DNA from 3 places in the Kocuria rhizosphaericola genome. Region 3 is predicted to be linked to each of the others. Evidence: predicted binding sites of a transcription regulator. Region 3 holds the regulator's gene; each other region holds the start of a gene.

Region 1 (5,887 bases), on a different contig from region 3:
CGCGTAGTCCTGCGGGGAGCGCGGGTCGGCGACGAGGTGGTAGGCGGCGGCGCCGGTGACGACGACCGTCACGAAGTCGCCGGGCCGCGGGACCTCGGCCCCCTCCGGGACGGAGAAGTGCACGAGCCGCTGGTCCCGCGCACGGCCCGAGAGCCGGTGGGTCTGCTCGGACTTCTTGCCGGCCTCCGCGGTGACGAGCAGCTCGACCTGCCGGCCGACGACCGCCCGGTTCTCCTCCGCGGCGATCCGGTCCTGCAGGGCCACGAGCCGCTCGAAGCGCTCCTGCACCACGGCCTTGGGCACCTGGTCCGCCATCTCGCCCGCGGGGGTGCCGGGCCGGACCGAGTACTGGAACGTGTACGCCGAGGAGAACCGGGAGGCGGCCACGACGTCGAGGGTGGCCTGGAAGTCCTCCTCGGTCTCCCCCGGGAAGCCCACGATGATGTCGGTGGTGATCGCGGCCTCGGGGATGCGCTCGCGAACGGTGTCCAGGATGCCGAGGAACCGCTTCGAGCGGTAGGAGCGCCGCATCTCCTTCAGGATCCGGTCGGACCCCGACTGCAGCGGCATGTGCAACTGCGGCATGACGTTCGGGGTCTCCGCCATGGCGTCGATGACGTCGTCGGTGAACGCGGCCGGGTGCGGGCTCGTGAAGCGCACGCGCTCCAGTCCCTCGATCTGCCCGCACGCGCGCAGCAGCTTCGCGAACGCGCCGCGGTCCCCGAACTCGACGCCGTAGGAGTTCACGTTCTGCCCCAGGAGCGTGACCTCGACCGCGCCGTCGTCGACGAGGGCCTGCACCTCGGCGAGCACCTCCCCGGGCCGGCGGTCCTTCTCCTTGCCGCGCAGGGACGGGACGATGCAGAACGTGCAGGTGTTGTTGCACCCCACGGAGATCGACACCCACCCGGAGTAGGCGCTGTCCCGCTTGGTGGGCAGGGTCGAGGGGAAGACCTCGAGGGCGTCGAGGATCTCCAGCTGCGCCTCGGCATTGTGCCGGGAGCGCTCCAGCAGGGTGGGCAGGGAGCCGATGTTGTGGGTGCCGAAGACGACGTCGACCCACGGGGCGCGCTCGAGGATCGTGTCCTGGTCCTTCTGCGCGAGGCAGCCGCCGACGGCGATCTGCAGGTCCTTGTTGCGCTTCTTGGCGGGCACGAGCTGGCCGAGGTTGCCGTAGAGCTTGTTGTCGGCGTTCTCGCGCACGGCGCAGGTGTTGAACACCACGAGGTCCGGCTCGCCGCCGGCGGCGGGGACGTAGCCGGCGGCCTCGAGCAGACCCGTGATCCGCTCGGAGTCGTGGACGTTCATCTGGCACCCGAACGTGCGCACCTCGTAGGAGCGCGGTGCAGGTGCGGCGGAGGACGCGGTCGGGTCCGGGGAAAGGGCTGCGGGGGTCGACATCACCGGTCAATTGTACGGGCCGCCGGCCGTGCCCGTCCCCTCGACCCCACCGCGCGGGCGCTCGGCCCCCAGCGGCGGCCGAGCGCGCACCGGCCCCGCTCGCCGGGCCCGGTCACCTCCGCAACGGGCACCCCGCCCGGACCGGCGACCGGGCCCGGCGTCATGGCGTCTCCGGGTGCTCTCCGCCGAGCTCCTCGTCCGGGACCGGGGTGCCGGAGCGCGCCTCGAGCTCCTCCTTCACCACGGCGAAGGCCAGGCCGGGCGGGTAGCCCTTCCGACCGAGCATCCCGACCACCCGCCGCACGGCCTTGTCCCGGGCGGCGCGATCGGTCGGATCCAGCCCGGCGGGGAGCTTGCGGCGCACCAGCTCGGCGGCGTCCTCCCGCTCGTCCTCGTCGGTGCGCTGCTCGAGCGCCGACTCGGCGATCTCCCCCGTCACCCCGCGGGTCGCGAGCTCCCGGCGGATCGCGGAGCGGGAGAGCTTGCGGGAGCTCGCGCGGGAGCGGACGTAGAGCTCCGCGTACTGGGCGTCGTCGACGAGGTCGACCTCCTCGAAGCGGTCCAGCACCTCCCGGGCGGCGTCCTCGGGGACGTTGCGGTCGGCGAGCTTGTCCTCGAGCTGCTTGCGGCTCTTCGCCGAGGAGGTGAGCTGGCGCAGGACGATCGCCCGGGCCACCTCCCTCGGGTCCGGTTCGGCGTCCTGCGCCGGGGACGCCCCCGCCGCCGGGCCCTCCGGCCCGTGGTGGCGGGCGGAGGACCGGCGGCGCCGGCGTGCGTACGGGCTCTCGGTCACGGACCCGCTCAGAAGGCCGGGCCGGCGACCTCGGTGGGCAGCCCGACCACCGGCGGCTCCTCCGCGGTCTCCTCGGCCGCCTCCGGCTCCTCGACCACCCCGAGCTTCACCAGGATCCGGCGCTCGATCTCCTCGGCCAGCTCCGGGTTGTCCTTGAGGAACCGGCGCGAGTTCTCCTTGCCCTGTCCGAGCTGGTCGCCCTCGTAGGTGAACCACGCCCCGGACTTCTTCACGATGCCGTGCTCCACGCCCATGTCGATGAGCCCGCCCTCGGTGGAGATGCCCTCTCCGTAGAGGATGTCGAACTCGGCCTGCTTGAAGGGCGGGGCCATCTTGTTCTTCACGATCTTGGCCCGGGTCCGGTTGCCCACCGGGTTGGCCCCGTCCTTGAGGGTCTCGATGCGGCGCACGTCCACACGGACCGAGGCGTAGAACTTGAGCGCCTTGCCACCGGTGGTGGTCTCGGGGCTGCCGAAGAACACGCCGATCTTCTCGCGCAGCTGGTTGATGAAGATCGCGGTGGTGTTGGAGTGCGAGAGCCGGCCGGTGATCTTGCGCAGGGCCTGGCTCATGAGGCGCGCCTGCAGGCCCACGTGGCTGTCGCCCATCTCGCCCTCGATCTCGGCCTTGGGCACCAGGGCCGCCACCGAGTCGATGACGATGATGTCGATGGACCCGGAGCCCACGAGCATGTCCATGATCTCCAGGGCCTGCTCGCCGGTGTCCGGCTGCGAGACCAGCAGGTTGTCGGTGTCCACGCCGAGCTTCTCCGCGTAGGCGGGGTCGAGAGCGTGCTCGGCGTCGATGAAGGCCGCGATCCCGCCGGCCTTCTGGACGTTGGCGACCGCGTGCAGGGCGACCGTCGTCTTGCCGGAGGACTCCGGGCCGTAGATCTCCACGACGCGACCGCGCGGGAACCCGCCGATGCCCAGTGCGACGTCCATCGCGATCGAGCCGGTGGGGATGGTCTCGATCTTGGTCGCCGGGCGATCGCCCAGGCGCATCACCGAGCCCTTGCCGTAGTTCTTGTCGATCTGCGCGAGAACGGTGTCGAGCGCCTTCTCGCGGTCGCTGCCGAACTGCTGGTCGGCGCTTTGCTTGTTGCCCTTGGCTGCCATGGTTCACCTCGTGTTCGGGGGGTTCCGCCGGTGCGGCAGGAACCGTTGCTGCTGGTCTTTTCGTGTTCCACGGTATCGCCGGGGTCGGACACCGTAACGCTTTCGCGCGGGGTCTGGGGAGGATCGGTGCTTGCCACTCCGGGACGGGACCGGCTGTGCAGTCCGTCCCGCGTCTTCGAATATACCTTCGAAGCGGTTCCGGGTCCACGGGCACGCCGCGGACGGCGCAGCCCGTCAGTCCTGGGGCGGGCGGTCCACGCCCCACCAGCGGGTCTCCGGGACGTCCTGGGCCCGGCAGAGGGCGAACCACACGGTGCGCGGATCGACGCCGGACTCGATGGCCTCCGTGGCCGTCCGGTGGCCGAGCTCCCCGAGCACCAGGTCCCGGGCCAGGACCTTGCTGTAGCCCGCGCCGAACTCGTCGGCCATGAGCTGCCAGAAGCTGCTCAACCTCATCCGCGTCCTCCTCCGTCGTGCTGCCGGCCGGGGATCGTACCGGCGGTCGTGCCGCTCCATCCTGCCATCCGGGCTGTTCGGCCGCCGCAGGCCGGAGGGCCCGTCGGTCCTGGGACCGACGAGCCCTCCGGGACGTCGTGGACGGGCGGCGGGCCGCCCGGGCGGATCAGCGGGCGCCGGCCGCGGCGGCCTCGCCGCCGTTGACGCGGCCGAACTCCCGCGAGTACTGCTCGGTGAGATCGCTGGGCACCGTGTCCGGGACCAGCAGGCCCTCGGCGTAGGCCAGGCGGTCCGCGACCTCGCGCAGCATCTGGGACATCGGGATGTCGAGCGCTGCGCAGATCGACGCGAGCAGCTCGGAGGAGGCCTCCTTCTGGCCGCGCTCCACCTCGCTGAGGTAGCCGAGCGACACACGCGCGCTGTGGGAGACCTCTCGGAGGGTGCGTCCCTGGCGCTGACGAACGCTGCGCAGAACCTCACCGATCTCCTGGCGGAGTACACCCATCTTCATGTCCTTCGTCTCGGTGCCGTGGTCCTCGTCCAGGCCCACGTCCTTCCAACGGACGACGCCATTGACGGACACGGGTTGCTTGGTCATGTGAATCGCTTGTCTCCTCGTGTGTACGGCAGCTTCACCGCCTGTTGCGGGCGGTGCCCCGGCGCCGGCCGGTCGACATCTTGACTTCGATCGGCTCAACTCGAGCCTGCGATCATTGCTAACCCCGCTGACGGTTCCATTCTTCCCCGCAGGGGGCGATTTTTCACTGGGAGTTGGCTGGGAGCACCACAGCGGCCGTGAGGCGCTCCAGGGCGGCGTGCACGGCGGCCGCCCGGATGGTGGCCCGGTCCCCCGCCGCGGACAGCTCGTGGACGGCGGATCCGGCAGGTCCGGCGATGCCCAGGTAGACCGTGCCCACGGGCTTGCCGTCGTGCGGCTCGGGACCCGCGGCGCCCGTCGTGGAGACGGCCCAGTCCGTGCCGAGGCGGCGGCGGGCGCCCTCGGCCATGGCGACCGCGACGTCCGGGTCGACGGAGCCCCGCTCGGCGAGCAGCCGGGCCGGGACCCCGAGGACGTCGGTCTTGACCCGGTTCGAGTAGGACACGACCCCGCCCTCGAAGCAGGCCGAGGCCCCCGGCACGTCGACGACGGCCGCGGCGAGCGCGCCCCCGGTGAGGGACTCCGCGGTCGCCACCGTGAGGGACCGCCGGACGGCCTCCTCGACGAGCGCCCGGGCGGCCGGCTGCGGGTCCGTCACGCCGCGTCCCGCTCGGCCAGGGCGCGACGGCGCAGCTGCACCGCCTTGACGACGTAGTCCACACCGGTCACGACCGTGACCACGAGGGCCGCTCCCATCGCGATCCAGCCCAGCCACGGCCACCACGCGCCCACCAGCGGGACCAGCGGGAGCAGCAGGAGCAGGAGAGCCACGGTCTGCAGGACCGTCTTGAGCTTGCCGCCCTTCGAGGCCGCCATCACCCCGTAGCGGATGACGACGAATCGCATGAGCGTGATCCCCCACTCCCGGACGAGGATCACCACGGTCACCCACCACCACAGCTCGCCGAGCATCGAGAGCACCACGAACGCGGCGCCGGTCAGCAGCTTGTCCGCGATCGGGTCCGCGATCTTGCCGAAGCTCGTGATCAGCCCGCGCGCCCGGGCGATGTCGCCGTCGAGCTTGTCCGTGTACATCGCGACCGCGAAGACCGCCAGGGCGGCCCACCGCATGCCCAGGGAGTCCTCCCCCTGGGTGCCCCCCACCCACAGGAACCAGACGAAGAAGGGCACCAGCACGATGCGCAGGGCGGTCAGCGCGTTCGGCAGGTTGAGGTTGGACGCCGGGTCCGCGGGGCTCATCGTGTACTCACTTTCTGGTGGGTCGGGGTGGGTCCGGCTCAGCGGCCGGTCAGCTGCCAGGCGTCCTCGGAGCCCTCCGGGTCCTCGGCGCCGTCGCCGTGGTCGGTCGCGGTCCGGGCCAGCGAGGCCTCGACCGGGTCCTCGCCGTAGTCCACGGATCCGCCCTGCGGGGCGGGCGGCTCCTCGCCGCGGAGCACGGCGAGGGTCGCGGCGAGGTCGTCGGGCTTGACGAGCACGTCGCGCGCCTTGGACCCCTCCGAG
Region 2 (5,887 bases), on a different contig from region 3:
GCACAGTCCGGTCCCGCTCGAGCCGGAGCAGGCCGGGGCGGCAGTCCTGCGACAGCCCTCCCGGTTGCCGTGATCTCCTCCCGGCCCTGACGGTGGATTCCTGCGCGGCCGACTCGCCGTGCTCACCGGCGATCCGGGACCGACCTGGGCCGTCCCCGGCCACAGTGCGCGCACGCCGGCACGAACCCGGGCGGCCGTGTCCCGGGGCGTCCGACGGTGGTCGCCGTCGGACGCGGCGGCTCAGGCCCGCGCGAGCTGGGGCAGCACCGTGTCCCCGAAGGCGTCGAGGAAGCGGCTCTGCTCCTGCCCCACGTGGTGCAGGTAGATCTCGTCGAAGCCGAGCTCGGCGTACTCGTGCAGCCACTGGGCGTGCCGGCCGAGGTCGGCGGAGACGTTGACCGCCCCGGCGACCTGCTCGTCCCCGACGTCCTCCTGGACCGCCTTGCGCAGGTAGTCCTGGGGGGAGGCGAGCTCGGCCATGGTCACGGGGTCGAAGACGTTGGTGCGCCACTGGTCGAAGGCGATCGCCCGGGCCTGCTCCGGGTCGGGCGCCCAGCTCAGGTGCACCTGCAGCGCGGCACGGCCGGTGCCGCCGGCCTCGCGCCAGGAGTCGAGCATCCGGCGCAGGTCCTCCAGGGGCTGCTGGACGGTGATGAAGCCGTCGGCCACCGGGGCGAAGCGGCGGACCGTCGCCGGGGTGAGCGCGGCCACGAGCAGGGCGGGCGGGACCGCCGGCGGGTCCCAGACCCGGGCGCGGTCGGCGTGGAACGGCTCTCGGCAGGACACCTCCTCGCCCGCGTGCAGCCGGCGGACGACGTCGAAGCTGCCCTCGAGGAACCGCTGCCGCTGCTCCTTGACCGGCCAGTCCGGGGAGACGGCCCGCTCGTTGAGCTTCTGCCCGCTGCCCAGGGCGGCCCAGAGCCGGCCGGGGAACATGCGGGCGAGGGTGGCCGTGGCCTGGGCGGTGACTACGGGGTGGTAGCGCCGGCCCGGGGCGTGCACGAACCCGAACGTCAAGTCCGTGGTGGCCAGGGCCGCGCCCAGCCAGGACAGGGCGAACCCGGAGTGGCCCTGGTGCGGTGACCACGGCTCGAGGTGGTCGGAGCACATGGCGGCGCCGAAGCCGGCCTGCTGGGCGTGCCCGACGTCGCGCAGCAGCTGCTCGGGAGGGATCTGCTCGTGCGAGGCGTGGAAGCCGATGGTCGCCATGGGGTCCTCCGGTCGAAGGCGGGAACAGAGCGGTCGGAACAGAAAGATCGGAACAGAGCGGTCGGACCAGGACGGGCACAGGGGGACGGGTGCCGCGGACCGGGTCAGCCGGAGGCCGCCCGGAGGTCCTCGGCAGGGGTGCAGAGGTTGCGCAGCTCGCCGATGCCCTCGATCTCGGTGACGACCTCCTGGCCGTCGCGCAACCAGATCCGGCGGGGCTTCTTGGCCAGGCCCACGCCGGCGGGGGTGCCGCAGGCCACGAGGTCCCCGGGCTCGAGGGTCAGGAAGCGGCTGAGGTACTCGACCAGCTCCACGGCGGAGAAGATCATCAGGTCGGTGCGGGAGTCCTGGTGCAGCACGCCGTCCACGGCGCAGCGGATCGCCAGCCCCGCCTCGGGGTCGACCTCGTCGGCGGTCACGACCACGGGGCCCACCGGGGTGGTGCGGTCGAAGTTCTTGCCCTGGAACCACTCGGAGGTCCGGCCCTGCCAGTCCCGCACCGAGATGTCGTTCATGATGGTGTACCCGGCGATCGCGGCCCGTGCCTGGTCGAGCCTGGCGTGGCGCAGGGGTGAGCCGATCACCACGGTGAGCTCGGCCTCCCAGTCGATCTTCTCGGACTCCTCCGGCATGGCGATGGGGTCGGTGGGACCGATGAGCGCGGTGGCGTACTTCGCGAAGATCGTGGGGTGCTTCGGGATGTCCTGGCCGACCTCCTCCGCGTGGTCGTAGAAGTTCAGTCCGGCGCACAGGACCTTGCCCGGGTGCAGGACGGGCGTCGCCAGGTCCTCCGGGGCCGGCGCGGGGCCCGGCTCCCCCGGCAGGCGCAGGTCGCCCCCGGCCAGGAGGGCCCCGACGTCGGGGACCGGGAGGTAGACGGTGCGCCCGTTCTCCTGCCGGAAGGCCTGGGTGGTGCCGTCTCGTCGCACGGTGCCGAGTCTCACGGGTGCTCCCTCACGTTCTGCGGTGCGGTCTCCGCCTCGATCCTATGCACCCCGGACGGGCCTATGCACAGCGCACCACCCGGGCCCCCGAGGCGCTCGTGGCCGCGAGCAGCCGCCAGCGCCCGGTGTCGAGGGTGTGGACGAGCTCGAGGGTCAGCAGCTCGGAGCGGGCGTTCAGCTGGACCTGGACCCGCCACATCTGCTGGTCCACCGCCCCGATCCCGCGGTCCTGGGGGAGTCGCGCGTCCTCGGACCACCAGGCGCGCCGCTCGTACCAGCGGACGGGGTCCTGGGCCACCCGGTAGTTCCGCCCGCGCCAGCGCACGCCCACCGGCACCCCGTCCGTGTCGCAGTCCACGTCGACGCTCTCCGTCAGGAAACCCACGGCAGCTCCTCTCTCCCTCGGCCGGCGCCCGATCCGCGGTGCGCCCTGTTCCCTGGAAGCTAGAACACCTGTACGACACGCTAACCCCTCGGGGCACACGAGCGGAACAGGTGTTCCCCTCCGGTGGCGGTTCCGACCGAGGTGTTTGCTTCTGCGACTCGAGGCGGGGAAGCATGGACAAGCCCAGCGAAATGGATACGCTGAGAGCACGGAGGGCGTGCCCTGCGCGACCCGCCCGGACGTCCCTTGTCCCTCGTCCGACCCGCCGGAACGTACCGGCGTCGACCTCACGGAGGCCTCCATGCCCGGAACCATCACGCTGATCGCCCACACCGCGGTGAACACCAGGACTCCCGCCGTGAACCTGCGTCCGGCCGCCCCGGAGGACGCCGACAGTCTCGCCCAGCTCTACTACTCCTCCTACGAGCAGGGCGGGGTCTCCAGTCTGCAGGAGGCCCACGAGGTGATCCGGGGGGTCTTCGACGGGGAGTACGGTCCCTTCCTGCCCGACGCCTCGCCGGTGGTGGTCGACGACGACGGGACCGTGGTGGCCGCAGCGCTCGTGCTGGCCCGGCGGGTCGGCGAGGACCTCCCCGACGTCCCCTACATCTTCGAGCTGTTCACGGCGGCCTCCCGCCGCCGCCAGGGCCTCGCCGAGCAGCTCGTGCGCTGTGCCATGAGCACCCTCTACGACAACGGCTACGACCAGGTCTGCCTGCGGATTGCCGAGGACAACGCGGCGGCGCTCGCGCTCTACCTGACGCTCGACTTCAACCGCTGGGTTCCCGAGACGGACTACGTCTGAGCCCGGCGGGCGCTCCGGCGCCGGGGACGCCGCAGGAGACGCCGGGGAGAACGCCGGAAGAAACGTCACGGGGACGGCCCGGGGCCCGCGAACGCGGCTCCCGGGCCTTCCCCCGTGGACGGGTCAGAGCGCGAACTCCTCCCGGGCCGGGGGCTCGACGGCGACGTCGACGAACCGCGCCCAGCGCAGGCCCACCTCGACGAGCCGGGTGGATTCGGGCTCGTGGCCGCCGGAGCCGGGGTGGCGGGTCTCCAGCCGCTGCCCCGCTTCCTGCGCCGCGTCGCCCTCGAGCACTGCCGCGTCGCCCTCGAGCTGGAACTCCTGGCCCGTTCCGGAGATCAGCACCAGGGAGACCCGCGGGTCGGAGCTGAGGTTGGAGAACTTGCGGCTCGCGATGTTCGTGCCGAAGACCAGGCGGCCGTCGTCGTCCGCCACGAGGTTGACCCAGGCGGACTCGGGGTATCCCCGGTCGCTGTTGGTCGCCACGACGCCACCGCCGTGGGCGCGGACGAAGTCCACGATGCGGCCGACGGTGTCCGGTGAGGCAGGGGTCATCGAGGTGCTCCTTCGGGACGGGGACAGGTCAGGGACCACGGTACGCGCTCAGAACAGGGCGGGCTGCGGGTCCACGAGCTCCGGGGAGTTGTTGCGCACGTTGCCGACCGCCGGGTCCACCGGGTCGAGCACCCAGCGGGCGGCCGTACGGTGCGCCTCGGCCCGGGCCAGGTCCACGAGCTGCGGGGCGTCCTCCTCCCCCGGGCGCAACCAGTCCCCCACGTGCTCGGGCGCCAGCGGGATGGGCATCCGGTCGTGCAGACCGTGCAGCTCCGTGAGCACCGGGTGCTCGGCGGAGGGCTCCGGGGAGTCGGTGGTGAGGATCGAGCAGGACAGCAGCCACGTGCTCCCCGCGCCGTCCCGGCCGGGCTGCAGGGCCGCGGAGTGCAGCTCCGTGCCCTCGGGCACCCGCCACCACTCGTAGATCCCGGCGAACCAGATGGTCTCCTCCGGCTCGGCCGGGTGGATGTAGTAGGGCTGCTTCCGCCCGCCCCGCCCGGCGCCGGGCTCCTTCTTCCACTCGTAGTAGCCGTTGGCCGGGACCGCGCACCGGCGGGCGCGGACCGCCTTGCGGAAGGACGGCTTCTCGAGGACGGTCTCCGACCGCGCGTTGAACATCTTCGACCCGACCGCCGGGTCCTTGGCCCAGCCCGGGACCAGTCCCCAGCGGGCCACGTGCAGCTCGCGGACCAGCTCACCGTCGTCGCCCCGGCCGTCCCCGCCCGTCAGGCGCTCGAGGACGATCGGGACGTCGGTGGTGGGCGCGGTGTTCCAGTTGGCCCGCAGCCGCTCCTGGTCGGCGGCGTCCCCGAGGCTCTCGTCCGGGACGGCCCCGGTCTCGGCCACGAGGTCGCCCACGGCCCGGGCGATGACATAGCGTCCGCACATCTGCTGCCTCCTCGGTCTGCCCGGCCCGCGGCCGGGGCTCAGTCGGTGAGCTGCCCGTACCCCAGGTACTCGGAGTACATGCCGTACACCTTGCGGATCCCGCGCTCGACGTCGGCCACGGTGGTGCCCGGGCGCAGGTCGTCCACGGCCCCCGCGGTGACGGGGTCCCAGTCCAGGTCGAGGGCGGCGTAGACGTCGGTGAGCACCGAGCGGATGGGCTCGGACTGCTCGACGACCAGCACGGTGCTGAAGTACCAGGCGCCCGCGACCACCCGCTGGGCGGTCCCGGCCAGCTTCACCTTCCGGCCCGGGGTCGACGACGACGCCGGGTGCGTCCCGTGCACGCTGTGCTCCCCGGCGCAGTACTCGCCCGGGATCTCGCCGACGTCGGCCTCGATCTCGAGCTCCTCCAGGGCGGCCACGATCATGTCGCCGAAGAGGCGGTAGCGGTCCTGGATGCCCGAGGTGGGGTCCTCGGCGGCCTCGAGGTGGTCGATGATCAGGCACCCGCCGTGGTAGGCGGCGGCCCGGCCCCCGACCTTGCGGACCAGGGGCTCGAACCCGCTCTCGCGGGCGGCCCGGGCGGCGTCGGCGAAGCCAGGGCGCAGCTCGTCCCGGCGCCCGAAGGCGACCGTGGGGGCCGGTTCGTAGAGGCGCAGGACGGGCCCGTCGCGGCGCACGTCGGCGAGGAGGGTCATGGCGCTCTCGTAGTCCTGCTGGGCGCCCAGGGACTCGCGCTGGCGGAGAAGTTTCATGCTGGTCCCAGTCTAGTGGCGGATCCGGACGGCCCTGCGTCGGGTCATGACCGGGCGATCCCGCTGCCGCGGAACCACTGCCCCAGGGCCAGGGCGCTGACCTCCACCTTCTCGGCCCACGCGACCGCCTCCTCGTCGGCGGCGTCGGAGACGTGCTTGACCATCCGCAGCGGCACGCCCAGGTGCCGGCAGGCCACCGCGATCGCCCAGCCCTCCATGTCCACGAGGTCCGCCCGGGCGGCCAGGGCGTCCCGGGCGGGTCCGCCGGCCACGAAGGAGTCCCCGGTGGCGAGGACGGGCCCGTCGCCGCCGAGCTCGATGACGTTGTCCACGGGGATCCCGGCCG
Region 3 (5,887 bases):
GGACGATCGCCGCGTGCACGTCCACCGGGACCGGATGGGTGTTCTCATTCGTGTTGAGCGCCACGGCGACGTCGAGCTGCGGGGCGCCGTACGGCATCTTGCCGCGCAGGTCGTCGCGGAGCGGGAGGGCGTTGAGTCGGTCCAGGTTCTGCGTCACCCGAACAGTTTAGTGCTCCGCCCCGGTGCTCCGGCCCAGGGCCGCGCGCCGGCCGTCCGGCTCGGGGTGGGCGGCTCAGGCGGCCGGGACCTCGAGGAGCTGGCCCGCCACGAGCACGGAGCTGTCCAGGTCGTTGAGCTCCACGATCTCGTCCATGACCTCCCGCGGGTCCCGGTCCGGGTCGGCGGTCACGGCGAGCTCCCACAGGCTCTGCCCGGGGAACACGGTGGTCTGCTCCGTCCCTGATCCCAGGACGGGCTCGCTCGTGGCCGTGGCCGTCGAGGGGACGAGGAAGATCACCGCGAGCACGACCAGGGCGGCGGAGCCGGCGAGGACGGGCAGCCCCAGGAACACCAGGCGGCCGCGGCGGGTCAGGGTCAGCGGGGTGCGGGAGCGCGCGGAGCGAGCACGCCGGGCCGCTCGGCCGAGGCCTCCCGCGGCTCCTGCGGATCCGTGGCGGCGCGCGACGACGGCGCTGAGGGTGGCACTGGCACTCATGACATGAACTCCTTGACGTTCCCGCGCGGAGCGGGCGATCTCGAACACCGGTCCGGTCGACGACCTCTCGGGGCCTCCATTCGATCGAACATACTTTCGAATACCGATGACCCATGTCTAGCACGTGTCTGCGAACGCTGTCGACACCGGGTCGTACATATGTTTGAACACGCACGGCGTGTCGCCTAGGCTGAGGGCGTGTTCGGGCCTCGGGCCGGCGCGCGCCGCGGACCCCCTGGCGCCTTCCGACCGGGACCCATCGAACCACCCGGGTCCGACATCGGAACCGGGTCCGCGCACACCGGCGGCACCGGCAGCCGGACGGGAAAGGACGACGCTCCCATGGCCCAGGCCCCCACCCCCGAGGAGCCCCGCGCGCGGGGCGCCCGCTCCGGGGCGCGCTCGCGCAGCCGCGGACTCAGCGTGCGCCAGCGCACCATCCTCGAGGCCATCCAGCGCTCCATCGCCGAGCACGGCTATCCGCCGTCCATGCGGGAGATCGGGGACCTCGTGGGCCTGGCCTCGCTCTCGAGCGTGACCCACCAGCTCTCCCAGCTCGAGAAACTGGGCTATCTGCGCCGCGACCCCAAGCGGCCCCGGGCCATGGAGGTGCTCACGCCGCTGCAGCTGCGCGGTACCGACGGCTCGGAACCCGCCGAGCCGTCGCACGAGGCCGCCGCGGCGCCCACCGGCCGCACCGCGCGCCCCGCCGCCCACGACGCCGTGGCCGAGCTGTCCACCTCGGCGGACGTGACGATGGTCCCGCTGGTCGGCCACATCGCCGCCGGCGGGCCGATCACGGCCGAGCAGTCCGTCGAGGACGTCCTCGCGCTGCCCCGCCAGCTGGTCGGGCACGGCGAGCTGTTCATGCTGCGCGTCAAGGGCGACTCGATGATCGACGCCGCGATCTGCGACGGCGACTGGGTCGTGGTGCGCCGGCAGAGCGCCGCCGACAACGGGGACATCGTGGCGGCCCTGCTCGACGACGAGGCGACCGTCAAGACGTTCCGCCAGCGGGACGGCCACACGTGGTTGCTGCCGCAGAACACACGGTACGAGCCGATCCTCGGCGACCACGCCACCGTCATGGGCAAGGTCGTCTCGGTGCTGCGCAGCCTCTGAGCCGCTGCACGCCCCCGGTGCCCGGGCCCCCGCCGTCGGCGGGGGCCCGGTCCCGTCCGGGCGCAGCGCGCGGTCAGGACGTGCTCGGTGCGCGCCGGACGCGTGCTCAGCCCGTGGCGAGCCGCTGCAGCGCCCCGAGCACCACGGAGCGGTCCGTGGTGGTCCACAGCGGCGGCAGGGACCCACGCAGGAAACCGCCGTAGCGGGCGGTCGCGATCCGGGAGTCCAGGATCGCCACGACGCCCCGGTCCCCGCCCGCGCGGATGAGCCGCCCGGCCCCCTGGGCGAGCCGAACGGCCGCGTGCGTTGCGGAGACGGACATGAACCCGTTGCCGCCGGCCCGCTCCGCGGCCCGGCTGCGGGCGCTCGCCAGCGGGTCGTCCGGGCGCGGGAAGGGGATCCGGTCGATCATCACGAGCCGGCACGAGGCACCCGGGACGTCGACGCCCTGCCACAGGCTCATCGTGCCGAACAGGCTCGTGGACGGGTCGTCGGTGAACTCCTGGACGAGTCCCGCCAGCGACGACTCCCCCTGGCACAGGATGGGCAGGTCGGTGCGCTCGCGCAGGGCCTCGGCCGCCTCCTCCGCCGCCCGGCGGGAGGAGAAGAGCCCCAGGGCCCCGCCCCGGGAGGCCTCCAGCAGGGCCAGCATCTCGTCCAGCTGGGCCTCCGTGAGGCGACGGCCGGGCTTCTCCAGGTGCTTGGCGAGGTAGAGGATGCCCTGCCTCGGGTAGTCGAACGGGCTGCCGACGTCCACGCCCTCCCAGCGGGGGGCGCCGTCGCCGCGCAGGCCGAGGGCGCCGGCCGCGGAGTCGAAGGACGAGCCGACGGACAGGGTCGCGGAGGTGAGCACCACGGTGCGCCCGTCGAAGAGCCCCTCCCGCAGGGTGCCGGCCACGCTGAGCGGGGCCACGTGCAGGGTCGCCGGGTCGGTGTCCTCGGCGGGGACGTAGCCGCGGCCGGGCTCCCAGCCGCCCTGCCGGGAGATCCACAGCACCTCCCGGTGCTCCTCGGCGGCGAGGATCCGCTCGGCCAGGTCGAGGACGTCGCTCACCCGGGAGCGGGCCATCTGCCGGCCGGCGTCCCCGTCCTTCTCCCCGGCACCGGCCTTGGACTCGGTCATGACGGTGCGGGCGGCGTCCCGGATCTGGGCCACGGCCGCCGCCTGGGCGTCGCCGAGGCCGCGGTGCAGCAGCTCGGCCGGGGCGCCCGTCAGGGCGGCCTCGAGGTTGGCGGCCCCGGCCGTGAGGGAGTCGGAGCTCGCGGAGGTGTGCTTGCGCACGGACGACGCGGCCGAGCGCACCATGGCCGCGGAGAGCTGGCCGGTGACGGCGCCCGTCACCCGGTCCTGGAGCTCGTGGGCCTCGTCGATGACCACGACGTCGTGCTCGGGCAGCACGGTGATCCCCTCGAACGCGTTGATCGCGAGCAGGGCGTGGTTGGTGATGACGATGTCGGCCTCACCGGCCCGCTGCTTGGCGAGCTCGGCGAAGCAGTCCTCGAACAGGGGGCAGCTGCGGCCCAGGCACTCCTTGGCCGTGACGGACACCTGGCGCCAGGCGCGGTCGCTGACGCCAGGGAGCACCTCGTCCCGGTCGCCCGTCCCGGTGACCCGGGCCCACTCCCGGAGGCGCTGGACCTCCTGGCCCAGCCGCCCGGGGTTCTCGGCGGCCGCCGGCTGCGGCGCGCCGGGGTGCGGGGCGGCGTCGGGCAGCGCGAACAGCGCGCCGGGCTCGTCGTCGGACGGATAGCCGCCCTCGAGCTTGTGCAGGCACGCGTAGTTGCTGCGGCCCTTGAGCAGGGCGACGTCCACGTCGCGCTCGAGCTCGCCCTCGAGGGCGGCCAGCAGCCGCGGCACGTCCCGGCCCACGATCTGCGACTGCAGCGCGAGCGTCGCCGTGGCCACGACCACGGGCTTGTCCGCGTGCTGGGCGTGCTCGACGAGCGGGGCCAGGTACGCGAGGGACTTGCCGGTGCCGGTCCCCGCCTGGACCAGCAGGTGCCGGCCGCGGTCCAGAGCCTCGGCGACCTTGGCGGTCATCAGCCGCTGGCCGTCCCGGACCTGCCCGCCCATCGCGGTGACGGCGGTGTCCAGCAGGGCCAGGGCGTCCTTCGCCCCCGGCAGGGTCTCGGGGCGCACGGCGGAGACGTCGTGCCCGGCCTCGTCCACGAATGCGGCGGACACGCGCTCAGGCGCTCTCGGCGCCGAAGCCGGGAGCGTGCTCGGGGGCGAACTCCGCGAGCTCGGCCGCGAGGTCCTCGCGGACCTTCACGAGCAGGTGGGTGCCCTCGGGCAGGTGCTCGGTGCGCAGGATCTCGGCGTCCCAGTCGTGCAGCCGGCTGACCACGTCACCGCGCTGGTACGGGACCAGCAGCTCCAGCACCGTCTCGGGGCGCGGGATGGACTCGCTGATCCGCTGCCTCAGCTCCTCGATGCCCTCCCCCGTGCGGGCGGAGACCACCACCACGTTGCGCTCGCGCTGCTTGATCCGCTCGACCACGAACGGGTCGGCGGCGTCCACCTTGTTCAGGGCGATGATCTCCGGGATGTTCTGGGCGTCGATGTCCGTGAAGACCTGGCGCACCGCGCGGATCTGCCCCTCCGGGTCCGGGTGGGAGGCGTCCACCACGTGCAGGATCAGGTCGGAGTCGGCGACCTCCTCGAGGGTGGAGCGGAACGCCTCGACCAGCTGGGTGGGCAGCGAGCGGACGAAGCCGACCGTGTCCGAGAGCGTGTAGCCGATGCCGTCCGGCGTCTGCGCGCGGCGGACCGTGGGGTCCAGGGTCGCGAACAGGGCGTTCTCCACGAGCACCCCCGCGTCCGTGAGCCGGTTCAGCAGCGAGGACTTGCCCGCGTTGGTGTAGCCGGCGATCGCCACGGACGGCACGGAGTGGCGGCGGCGGTTGAGCCGCTTGGTCTCGCGGGCCGGCTTCATGGCGGCGATCTCACGGCGCAGCTTGGCCATGCGGGTGCGGATCCGGCGGCGGTCCAGCTCGATCTTGGTCTCGCCGGGGCCGCGGGAGCCGATGCCCTCACCGGCGGCGGCGCGGCCGCCGGCCTGGCGGGACAGGGACTCGCCCCAGCCGCGCAGGCGCGGGAGCAGGTACTCGAGCTGGGCGAGCTCGACCTGGGCCTTGCCCTCCTTCGACTTGGCGTGCTGGGCGAAGATGTCGAGGATCAGACCCGTGCGGTCGATGACCTTGACCTTCACGACGTCCTCGAGCCCGCGCCGCTGGGAGGGGGCGAGCTCGGAGTCCACGACGACGGTGTCCGCGCCGGTCGCGGCGACGATGTCCCGCAGCTCCTTGGCCTTGCCCGAGCCCAGGTACGTGGCCGGGTCCGGCTTGGGCCGGCGCTGGACGATGCCGTCGAGCACCTCGGAGCCCGCGGTCTCGGCGAGCGCGGCCAGTTCCCGCAGGGAGTTCTCGGCCTCGGCGAGGGTGCCCTCCGTCCACAGTCCGGCCAGCACCACGCGCTCCAGGCGCAGCTGGCGGTACTCGAGCTCGGTGACGTCCTCGAGCTCGGTGGACAGCCCCGCGACGCGGCGCAGGGCGCGGCGCTCCTCGAGGTCCTGCTGGTCGCCGTCGTGGACGGTGTGCCCGTCCTCGGCGTCGGCGAGCTCGCGGGCCCGGCCGGAGAACCGGCCCGGCGCGGTGGAGTCGTCCTCGGGGGCGGCGTCCTGCCCGGCGGCCTGCTCCCGGGCGCGGGCCCGGGACAGCACGCGCTCGACGACGTCCTCCAGGTCCTGCCGGCTCAGGCCGTTCTCGGGCTCCGCGGCGGCGCGGGGCTCGGCAGGGGTTTCGCGGGGGTGGGTCATGGTTCCTTTCGGACGAGCTGCTGATCGGTTCATTCTAGTGGTGGCGCCGGACATCCTGCGGCGGGTCCGGACGTTCCCGCCGGAGCGGGGTCGGCGTCCGCGGCGGGCCGGGCGGTCGCTGTCGGTAGCATGGGGCGCTATGGCATCGCGTCCCGACTCCCCCGATCCCGTGACCGGCCCGGCGACCCCGAACCCGGGGACCGAGCACTACTTCTCCGAGGACCCCTCGGCGCCCGAGGTGCGGCGCTCCGTGGCCGTGACCCTGCGGGGGCGGGAGGTCGTGCTGCAGACC

The links. Region 3 encodes LexA, which represses DNA repair genes until DNA is damaged. Its sites were predicted from a motif close to TCGAACANNTGTTCGA; they were not measured.
Region 1: the regulator LexA is predicted to act here: its motif matches at 3,488-3,503, upstream of recA (recombinase RecA).
Region 2: the regulator LexA is predicted to act here: its motif matches at 2,599-2,614, upstream of ACH9D2_RS12460 (DUF6504 family protein).

What each region holds. Positions count from the first base shown of each region.
Region 1 is NZ_JBISWK010000187.1:16,857-22,743, reverse strand. It holds gene miaB (tRNA (N6-isopentenyl adenosine(37)-C2)-methylthiotransferase MiaB) at 1-1,401, opposite strand, end outside; gene ACH9D2_RS19240 (RecX family transcriptional regulator) at 1,562-2,194, opposite strand; gene recA (recombinase RecA) at 2,203-3,312, opposite strand; gene ACH9D2_RS19230 (DUF3046 domain-containing protein) at 3,547-3,768, opposite strand; gene ACH9D2_RS19225 (helix-turn-helix domain-containing protein) at 3,935-4,366, opposite strand; gene ACH9D2_RS19220 (CinA family protein) at 4,530-5,024, opposite strand; gene pgsA (CDP-diacylglycerol--glycerol-3-phosphate 3-phosphatidyltransferase) at 5,021-5,626, opposite strand; gene ACH9D2_RS19210 (FtsK/SpoIIIE family DNA translocase) at 5,665-5,887, opposite strand, start outside.
Region 2 is NZ_JBISWK010000122.1:645-6,531, forward strand. It holds gene ACH9D2_RS12445 (MOSC domain-containing protein) at 1-73, shown strand, start outside; gene ACH9D2_RS12450 (TIGR03885 family FMN-dependent LLM class oxidoreductase) at 241-1,209, opposite strand; gene ACH9D2_RS12455 (fumarylacetoacetate hydrolase family protein) at 1,314-2,153, opposite strand; gene ACH9D2_RS12460 (DUF6504 family protein) at 2,215-2,538, opposite strand; gene ACH9D2_RS12465 (GNAT family N-acetyltransferase) at 2,840-3,343, shown strand; gene ACH9D2_RS12470 (pyridoxamine 5'-phosphate oxidase family protein) at 3,467-3,898, opposite strand; gene ACH9D2_RS12475 (SOS response-associated peptidase family protein) at 3,947-4,786, opposite strand; gene ACH9D2_RS12480 (lipoyl protein ligase domain-containing protein) at 4,825-5,541, opposite strand; gene ACH9D2_RS12485 (nucleosidase) at 5,586-5,887, opposite strand, start outside.
Region 3 is NZ_JBISWK010000188.1:685-6,571, reverse strand. It holds gene ACH9D2_RS19290 (histidinol-phosphate transaminase) at 1-157, opposite strand, end outside; gene ACH9D2_RS19285 (LysM peptidoglycan-binding domain-containing protein) at 233-655, opposite strand; gene lexA (transcriptional repressor LexA) at 998-1,777, shown strand; gene ACH9D2_RS19275 (ATP-dependent DNA helicase) at 1,884-3,962, opposite strand; gene hflX (GTPase HflX) at 3,967-5,595, opposite strand; gene ACH9D2_RS19265 (methyltransferase) at 5,735-5,887, shown strand, end outside.